DNA from 2 places in the Azospirillum humicireducens genome. Region 1 is predicted to be linked to the other one. Evidence: predicted binding sites of a transcription regulator. Region 1 holds the regulator's gene; the other holds the start of a gene.
The links. Region 1 encodes LexA, which represses DNA repair genes until DNA is damaged. Its sites were predicted from a motif close to ATGTTCTANTTTGGTTC; they were not measured.
Positions count from the first base shown of each region.

Region 2: a site for LexA is predicted at 2,088-2,104, ahead of A6A40_RS00095 (PA0069 family radical SAM protein). Genes of this name have one in related genera too.

Region 1 covers NZ_CP015285.1:1,026,373-1,031,196, reverse strand. Annotated here, with positions in the region: gene trpC (indole-3-glycerol phosphate synthase TrpC) at 1-272, shown strand, start outside; gene A6A40_RS04660 (GNAT family N-acetyltransferase) at 277-750, shown strand; gene moaC (cyclic pyranopterin monophosphate synthase MoaC) at 747-1,247, shown strand; gene A6A40_RS04650 (molybdopterin molybdotransferase MoeA) at 1,252-2,481, shown strand; gene lexA (transcriptional repressor LexA) at 2,681-3,403, shown strand; gene A6A40_RS04640 (ComEC/Rec2 family competence protein) at 3,476-4,824, opposite strand, start outside.
Region 2 covers NZ_CP015285.1:22,191-27,014, reverse strand. Annotated here, with positions in the region: gene A6A40_RS00110 (TIGR03862 family flavoprotein) at 1-163, shown strand, start outside; gene ahcY (adenosylhomocysteinase) at 612-1,910, opposite strand; gene A6A40_RS00095 (PA0069 family radical SAM protein) at 2,131-3,222, shown strand; gene A6A40_RS00090 (hypothetical protein) at 3,226-3,462, opposite strand; gene A6A40_RS00085 (MFS transporter) at 3,568-4,824, opposite strand, start outside.

The DNA.
Region 1 (4,824 bases):
CCGAACTCGACCGCGCGCTGCTGCTGAAGACTCCGCTGCTGGGCGTCAACAACCGCAACCTCAAGACTCTGGCCGTCGATATCGCGACGACGGAGGAGCTGGCGGCCAATGTGCCGGCCGACCGCATGCTGGTCGCCGAAAGCGGGCTCTACACCCCCGCAGATCTGGCCCGGATGGCGAAGGTCGGGGCGCGCTGCTTCCTTGTCGGAGAATCGCTGATGCGGCAGGCCGACGTGACCGCCGCGACCCGCGCCCTGCTGGCTCCGGTCTAAACCGATGACCGACGTCACCATCGCGGCGGAAAGCCCGCGCCAGGACGCCGTGATCGCGCTGGTCGCCGCACTGGACCGTTATCTGCTCGACCTCTATCCGGCCGATACCTGCCACCTGCTCGACATAGGGGAGCGGGAGGCGCCTGACCTGCGCTTCTTCGTCGCCCGCAAGGATGGCGTTCCTGTCGGCTGCGCCGCGCTCCGCGTCGATCCCTCGGGCTATGGCGAGATCAAGCGGATGTATGTCGATCCCGCCGCCCGCGGCCATCGCATCGGCGACCGCCTGCTCGCCCGGCTGGAGGAACAGGCGCGGGCGGAGGGGTTGGCCGCCCTGCTGCTGGAATCCGGCATCCACCAGCACGAGGCGCTGGCGCTCTACCGCAAGGCCGGCTTCACCGACCGCGGCCCCTACGCCTGCTACGAAAACAACGGCGTCAGCGTCTTCATGGAAAAATCCCTGCGGGAGACCGTCGCATGAGCGGCTTCACCCATTTCGACGCCGAGGGCAAGGCGGTGATGGTGGACGTCTCCGACAAGGCGGACACCGAACGCACGGCCACCGCCGCCGCCACCGTGCTGATGCAGCCGGAAACCCTGGCGCTCATCATGCAAGGCGGGGTGAAGAAGGGCGACGTGCTGTCGGTCGCCCGGCTGGCCGGCATCATGGGGGCCAAGCGCACGCCGGACCTGATCCCGCTCTGCCATCCGCTGATGCTGACCTCGGTCAAGGTCGACCTGTCCTGCGATCCGGCGCGCAACGCGGTGGACGTGACAGCCACCTGCAAGCTGAAGGGACAGACGGGGGTGGAGATGGAGGCGCTGACCGCGGTCACGATCGCCGCGCTGACCGTTTACGACATGTGCAAGGCGGTGGACCGCGGCATGACCGTCACCGATGTCCGCCTTCTGCACAAGGCCGGCGGCAAGAGCGGCGAGTGGGGGTCTGCCGCAACCGCTCCCACAACCGGAGCCTGACGCCGTGATCTCCGTCGCAGAGGCGCGCGCCCGCATCCTGTCGGCCTTCGCTCCCCTGCCGGCGGAGACGGTGGCCCTGCCCGACGCGCTCGGCCGCGTGCTGGCCGAACCGGTGGTCGCCCGGCTGACCCAGCCGCCCTTCCATGCCGCCGCGATGGATGGCTGGGCCGTGCGCGCCGACGACATCGCCGCCGCGGCCGCCAACTCTCCCGTCCCCCTGCGCCGCATCGGCGAATCCTCCGCCGGCCATGCGTTCGGCGGCAGCGTCGGCCCCGGCGAGGCGGTGCGCATCTTCACCGGCGCGCCGATGCCCGATGGCGCCGACGCCGTGGTGATGCAGGAGGATTGCAGCGCCGACGAATCCAGCGTCCAGGTCGGCCGCGCCGTGGTTGCCGGCCGCTTTGTCCGCGAGGCCGGCTTCGACTTTGTCCATGGGCAGGAGCTTCTGCCGAAAGGCCGCCGCCTGACCGCCCGCGACATCGCGCTGGCCGCTGGCGGCAACGTGCCCTGGCTGTCGGTCCACCGCCGGCCGCGCATCGCCATTCTTGCCACCGGCGACGAGATCGCCCTGCCCGGCGACCCGCTGGGGCCGAGCCAGATCGTCAGCACCAACGCGCTCGGCCTCTGCGCGCTTGTGACCGCACAGGGTGGGCTGGCCCACAATCTGGGCGTCGCCAAGGACACGCCGGAGAGTGTCGCCGCTTTGGCGAAGGGCGCCGCCGGCTGCGACCTGCTGGTCACCACCGGCGGCGCCGCCCATGGCGACTACGACCTCGTGCGCGACGTGCTGGCCGAGCGTGGGGTGGCGCTGGAGGTGCAGACGGTGGCGATGCGGCCGGGAAAGGCGCTGATGTTCGGCCGGGCCGGGTCGGTGCCTCTGCTGGGCCTGCCCGGCAATCCGGTGTCCACCGGCGTCACCGCCGTCCTGTTCCTGCGCCCGATCCTACGCCTGCTGCAGGGGTTGTCGCCCGAAGACGACGGCCTGCCGCTGCGCGCCCGCCTGACCGTCGGGTTGAAGGCCAACGACCGGCGCGAGGAGTATCTGCGCGCCACGCTCGCCGCCGGCCCGGACGGTGTCCTGGCCGTCACGCCCTTCGCCCGGCAGGACAGCGCCATCACCTCGCTCTACGCCAAGGCCGACTGCCTGATCCCACGCACAGCCCATGCCGACCCGGAACCGGCCGGCGCCATGGTGGCCGTGCTTCCCCTGACCGATGGAGCGCTCAGCATATAGTCTTGGGAGACAACCCCCGGACGGCGGATGGAACAATTGAACAGCATCCCGAAAACCGTTTCACGCTGTTTCAAATGTTCCGTTCAAGTTCTAAAACAAGGCGATGGGGGACTTGACGCGTGGCAGGAACCAAACTAGAACATGGAGCAACGTTTAGTTTTTGTTCCATCTTCAGTCTGGCGACGGCCGGGAGGCATCCATGCTCACGCGCAAGCAGCACGAATTGCTGCTCTTCATCCACGAACGGCTTGGCCAGGGTGGCGTCTCGCCGTCGTTCGACGAGATGAAGGACGCCCTGGGGCTGAAGTCCAAGTCGGGCATCCACCGCCTCATCACCGGTCTCGAGGAACGCGGCTTCATCCGCCGCCTGCCCCACCGCGCCCGCGCGCTGGAGGTTCTGCGCCTGCCCGAGGGACTGGATGCCGCCCGCTCCCGCACCGCGCCCAAGCCGAAGTTCCAGCCCAACGTCATCAAGGGCGACTTCGCCTTCGCCGGCCGCGATGCGGCTCCGCAAGCTCCGGCCAGGACCGCGGGGAACGAGACGGTGCAGCTTCCGCTCTATGGCCGCATCGCCGCAGGTACGCCGATCGAGGCGCTGCGCGACAACAGCGCCTTCGTGGACGTCCCCGCCTCCATGCTCGGCGGCGGCGACCACTACGCCCTGGAGGTGTCCGGCGACTCGATGGTGGAGGCCGGCATCCTCGACCATGACACCATCATCATCCAGCGCTGCGACGCGGCGGAGAACGGCACCATCGTCGTGGCGCTGGTGGACGAGGGCGAGGTGACGCTGAAGCGCCTGCGCCGCAAGGGCAACACCATCGCCCTGGAGCCCGCCAATGCCGCCTATGAAACCCGCATCTTCGGCGCCGACCGCGTCCGCGTGCAGGGCAAGCTGGTCGGTCTGGTGCGGAAGTACTGAGTTGCTGTTGCCCCCTCTCCCGCAAAGCGGGGGAGGGATGGGGAGGGGGCAAGCGTTAGGAAGGGGGCAACATCACCTCCCCCCGGTCCAAGGCCGTTCCCCCCGCAGCCCCCGCACCGTCTCAACCTCTATTCCGCCCGCCGTCACCCTCAGCGCATGCGCTCCCTCATGCCGCAGGGACCAGCGGTCGACCACCACCCCGGACCGGCATCCCCGAGCCACCGCGGCCGTCACCACCGCATCGGTCGTCCCGCAATCCTCGTCCAGTGCATCCGGCAACCGCGGCAGGGCGACCGTCCTCCCCTTCACCCGGTACAGGCATCCCAGCAGGTCGCAACTCAGCGACCGTTCCCCCTCGCTCCACCCCCCCGCCACAGGCCAGGGATCGGCGGCGGTGCGTTCGCCATCGCGTTCCCGCCATGTCTCCGTCACCCGCCCGCCGGTCTTCCCCGAAGCACTGAGGCGACCGTCCGGCGTCCGCACCGCCATCACCGTCCCATCTGCCGCCACCAGCACGTCCGGCCGGGTCACCAATGCCGGTGACGCCAACCCTGCCATGATCGGCAGCAGCCCCAGCCAGCGCCACCGCCTCGTCCAGAGGCACAGCCAGATTCCACCCAGAACCAGCACCGCAAAGCCTTCCACCGGCATCGCCGGCACGGTGATCGACGCCCAGGGCAGGCGGCCGAAGAACTCCGCCGTCCAGATCACCGCCCGGTCGCCCCAGTTCATCGCGATCAGTGCCGGCGCCTCCAGCCCGAAGGGCATCAGGGCATAGGCGATGAGGCTCCATGGCATGACCCAGAAGGAGGTGATGGGAATGGCGATCAGATTGGACAGCACGCCATAGAAGGCGATCTGCTGAAAATGGAAGAGCGCGAACGGCAGCGTCGCCAGCGTCGCCACCACACTGGTCAACAGGATGCCGCCGACATAGAGCAGGCCGCGCAGAAGCCATCCCGCCTCGCTGCGCCATTCCGCCATCCGCGAACTGCCGCGCTCGAAGGCGGCGATCAGCGCCACCACCGCCGCGAATGACATCTGAAAGCTGGGGCCGAGCATCCCCTCCGGATCCATGGCGATGGTGACCAGTCCGGCGAAGGCGACCAGCCGCATGCTCAGCGGGTGGCGGTCCAGCATGATCGCGCCCATGATCATGCCCGTCATCAGCACTGACCGCACCGTCGGCAGCGGCGCACCGACCAGCAGCGTATAGGCGAGCGCCGACAGGATGCCGAACAGCGCCGCGATCTTCTTGATCGGCCAGCGCAGGGCCGCATACGGCACCAGCGCCAGCAGGGCGCGGGCGACATAGAACAGGATGCCGGCAGCGATCCCCACATGCAGGCCGGAGATCGACAGCAGATGCGCCAACCCGCTGTTGCGGAAATCCTCCAGCGTCCCATCCGGGATGCCGAACT
Region 2 (4,824 bases), 1.0 Mb from region 1:
GGAGTTGGACGACCGGCTGATGCTGACCCGCCGCCCCGGCCTGTTCCTGGCCGGCGAGATGCTGGACTGGGAGGCGCCGACCGGCGGCTATCTGTTGCAGGGCTGCTTCGCCATGGGCGTGGCGGCCGGCAAGGGGATGGTGGAGTGGCTGGGGCGGGAGTGAAAGCTTGCAGTCCTGCGAGGTGCAGGCTGGCATCTATTTAGCGGCCTTGAGCGTCTTCGGACATGAACTCCCGGTTCCATTCGTCGGCAAAGCACCCGTGCTTTTCGTCGAATGAGTTCCAGGCTGCCGCAACCTTACGCCAATGCTCCTGGTCGTCTTCGTGCCGACGACATCCGCCCCGAACCTCAACAGCCTTCACATTGGGGGTTATGTTTCCGCATCGCTTGGATGCACATGCATCCATCTTGCCGACTTGGCTCATGGCGCCCTCTCCGATGGGAAGTTGCATGGTGATGTGCATCGGGTGCGATGGCAAGCTTCGCGGGAAAAAGTGAACGCGGGTAGCGGGATGTTCCCTCTCCCGCCCCGGGAGAGGGCAATTTACGTGTACCAAAGAAAAAGGGCCGCCCCACAAGGACGGCCCTTCTTTACTTAACCCCGCAACCGCTTAGTAGCGGTAGTGGTCCGGCTTGTACGGGCCGGCGGTCGGCACGCTGATGTAGGCGGCCTGCTTCTCGGTCAGGGTGGTCAGCTTGGCGCCGATCTTGTCCAGATGCAGGCGGGCGACCTTCTCGTCCAGATGCTTGGGCAGGACGTAGACCTTGTTCTCGTAGTTGGCGGCGTTGGTCCACAGCTCGATCTGGGCCAGCACCTGGTTGGTGAAGCTGGCGCTCATCACGAAGCTGGGGTGGCCGGTGGCGCAGCCCAGATTGACCAGACGGCCCTGGGCCAGCACGATCAGGCGCTTGCCGTCGGGGAACACCACCTCGTCGACCTGCGGCTTGACCTCTTCCCAGACCAGATTGCGCAGGGCGTCGATCTGGATCTCGCTGTCGAAGTGGCCGATGTTGCAGACGATGGCGCGGTCCTTCATGGCGCGCATGTGGTCGATCGTGATGACGTCGACGTTGCCGGTGGCGGTGACGAAGATGTCGCCCTGCGGAGCGGCATCCTCCATCGTCACGACCTGATAGCCTTCCATCGCGGCCTGGAGCGCGTTGATCGGGTCGATCTCCGTCACCAGGACGCGCGCACCCTGCGAGCGCAGCGAGGCCGCCGAGCCCTTGCCCACGTCGCCATAGCCGGCGACGACGGCGACCTTGCCGGCGACCATCACGTCGGTGGCGCGCTTGATGCCGTCAACCAGCGACTCACGGCAGCCATAGAGGTTGTCGAACTTCGACTTGGTGACGCTGTCGTTCACGTTGATGGCCGGAACCTTCAGCGTGCCCTTCTTCATCATCTCATAGAGACGATGGACGCCGGTGGTGGTCTCTTCCGACAGGCCGCGGACGCCGTCCAGCATCTCCGGATACTTGTCGTGCATGATCTGGGTGACGTCGCCGCCATCGTCCAGGATCATGTTCGGGGTCCAGCCGTCCGGGCCGCGCAGGGTCTGCTCGATGCACCACCAGAACTCCTCCTCCGTCTCGCCCTTCCAGGCGAAGACCGGGATGCCGGCTGCGGCGATGGCGGCGGCGGCCTGGTCCTGGGTCGAGAAGATGTTGCAGGAGGACCAGCGCACGGTGGCGCCGAGCGCGGTCAGCGTCTCGATCAGCACGGCGGTCTGGATGGTCATGTGCAGGCAGCCGACGATGCGGGCGCCGGCCAGCGGCTTGCTATCACCGAATTCGGACCGCAGGGCCATCAGGCCCGGCATCTCGGTCTCGGCGATGGTGATCTCCTTGCGGCCCCAGTTCGCGAGGCTGATGTCCTTGACCTTGTAGTCCGTGAATTCGGCGGCCATGAGGGATGACTCCTGGTGGGCGGTGACGGTCGGGCAGCGGAATTTCAGGCGCACCGGATCCCCGGTCCTGCCGCTGTAATTGGCCATGGGTGTATCAGCGGTTCCGGAACCATGCAAGCATAAAGATATCTTTATGTTTGCTGGGTATGTTCGTCGAACCAAGTGTCGGCTGGGCTTTTGTTCGCTTTACGTTCCCATCGGGCGCCGCTAAACTGCCGGCATGGATGAGATCAAGCGACCGCCGATCAAGGGCCGGGGTGCGGTGAGCAACGCCACCGGCCGCTTCGAACGCGAGACCCGCGTCCTGACCGACGACGGCTGGACCGGCTATGCGTCCGGCGGGAACGAGACGCTGACCGATCCGCTGCGCACCACCGTCGCCCCCGCTTCGGCCAAGTCGATCATCGCCCGCAACCAGTCGCCCGACGTCCCCTTCGACCAGTCGGTGAATCCGTACCAGGGCTGCGAGCATGCCTGCATCTACTGCTTCGCCCGGCCGACCCATGCCTATCTGAACCTGTCGCCGGGGCTGGATTTCGAGACGAAGCTGTTCGCCAAGCGCAACGCGGCGGAACTGCTGGCGAAGGAGCTGCGGGCGAAATCCTATGTCTGCCAGCCGCTGGCGCTGGGTGCCAACACCGATGCCTACCAGCCCATCGAGCGGACGGAGGGCATCACCCGGCGCGTGCTGGAGGTCTGCCGCGACTTCAACCAGCCGGTCAGCATCATCACCAAATCGGCGCTGGTCCTGCGCGACCTCGACATCCTGGCGCCGATGGCCGCGGATGGGCTGGCCTCGGTGGCGATTTCCGTGACCACGCTGGACCGCGACCTCGCCCGCGTGATGGAGCCGCGGGCCAGCACCCCGTCGCGCCGGCTGGAGGCCATCCGCACCCTGGCGGAGGCCGACGTGCCGGTCGCGGTGCTCGCCAGCCCGATGATTCCGGCGCTGAACGACCACGAACTGGAGTCGATCCTGGAGGCGGCGGCCGGTGCCGGAGCCACCGCCGCCAGCTATATCCTGCTGCGCCTGCCGCTGGAGATCGCCACCCTGTTCGAGGAATGGCTGCGCACCCATGTCCCCGACCGCGCCGACCGCGTGCTGAGCCTGATGCGGCAGAGCCGCGACGGCGCGCTCTACCGCTCCGGTTTCGGCACGCGGATGAAGGGCACCGGTCCTTACGCCGAACTGCTGCGCCACCGCTTCAAGCTGGCCTGCAGAAAGCATGGGCTGGGCGACCGGAGCTGGCAGCTCGATTGCAGCCGCTTCCGGGCGCCGCCGGCCGCCGGGGACCAGCTGTCGCTGTTGTGACGGTCAGGAGCGGCGGAGCATCCTGGCCCAGGGCGACAGCGGGTCGGCCGGTTTGGACACGGCGGAATTGGAAACGGCCGACAGCGGAAGGCGGCCGGTCGCCAGCATCGCCATCACCAGCGCGGGATGGGACGGGCCGGCGGGATCGTGGCCGGCATGATCGGCCTGCCCGGTGCCGGGGTCCTCGTTCAGCGCCTCGTTGATGCGGGCGAAGGCTTCGATATCTTTGATGTGCAGCATGGTCCGTACCCCTCGGCTTCGACTTTTGTGCGTCGCAGCAAAAACGAAGGTAACAGCTCTGCCCTCGAATGGTCTCATGTGCGGCGCTTTGACGCGGCCCTTTTTCTAACGGGCCGGTTCGCGAACCGCCAGCATAAGCCCGAATCCGATCACGAAGAAAGCCAGAACCGTCGCCATGCCGACGCGCTGGCTGGCGAAGGCCTGGGTCGCCAGCCCGAACAGCAGCGGCCCGAAGAAGCCGACGAAGCGTCCGGTCAGGCTGTAGAGCCCGAACATCTCGCCCGCCATGCCCGGCGGGGCCAGCCGCGCCATCATCGAGCGTCCCGCCGCCTGCGCGGGTCCGAAGAACAGCCCCAGCCCCAGCGCGAAGACCCAGAACCACAGCCGGTCGGTCGCCAGCAGCAGCGGCACGCTGCAGAACGACATGCCGGCCAGCGCGATCAGGATCACCGGCTTGGCCCCTGCCCGGTCGTCCATCCAGGCAAAGCCGATGGCCCCCGCCCCCGCCACCACGTTCAGCACGATGGCGAAGACCAGGATTTCCTCGAAGCTCATGCCGAAGGTGCCGGCGGCGAAGATCCCGCCGAAGGCGGTGATGGTGTTGATGCCGTCGCGATAGAAGGCGCTGGCGATCAGGAAGCGCATCACCTGACGGTAGCGCCGGGCCTCGCGCAGCGTGGCGACCAGCGTCGTCACCCCGTCACGCGCCGCCCGCAGCAGTCCCTGGCCGCTGGAGGGTTCGTCCGGCACCCACAGGAAATAGGGCAGCGCGAAGACGCCGTACCACACCGCGGCCAGCAGCGCGGTGGCGCGGACATTCGCCTGCTCGCCCCAATCCGCCCACTGCAGCCCGAACAGGCCGAACAACGGGGCCGGCGCCTGGACGAAGCCGACCAGCGCCAGCACAAGGCAGGTCAGCCCGCCGAAATAGCCGATGCCCCAGCCCCAGCCCGACACCCTTCCCAGCAGCCGCGGCGGCACCAGCCCCGGCAGGCTGGCGTTGTAGAAGACGTTCGCCAGCTCGAACGACACGGTGGCGATCACCACGCAGGCGAGCGCGAAGGCGGCATCGGCCGGATCGGGCCTGACCCACCAGAGCGCCACGGTGAAGGCCACCGTCAGCCCGGTGAACAGGGCCATCCAGGGCTTGCGCCGCCCCGCCCGGTCGGCGATGGCGCCCAGGACCGGGCTGAGCAGCGCGATGGCAACGCCGGCCGCGGTCATCGCCGCCCCCCAGCGCGCGGTGCCCTCCACCGGATCGCCGACCACGCCGCGGGCGAAATAGACCGAGAAGACGAAGGTGGTGATGATGGTGTTGTAGGCGGAATTCGCCCAGTCGTAGAGGCACCAGGACGCGATGGC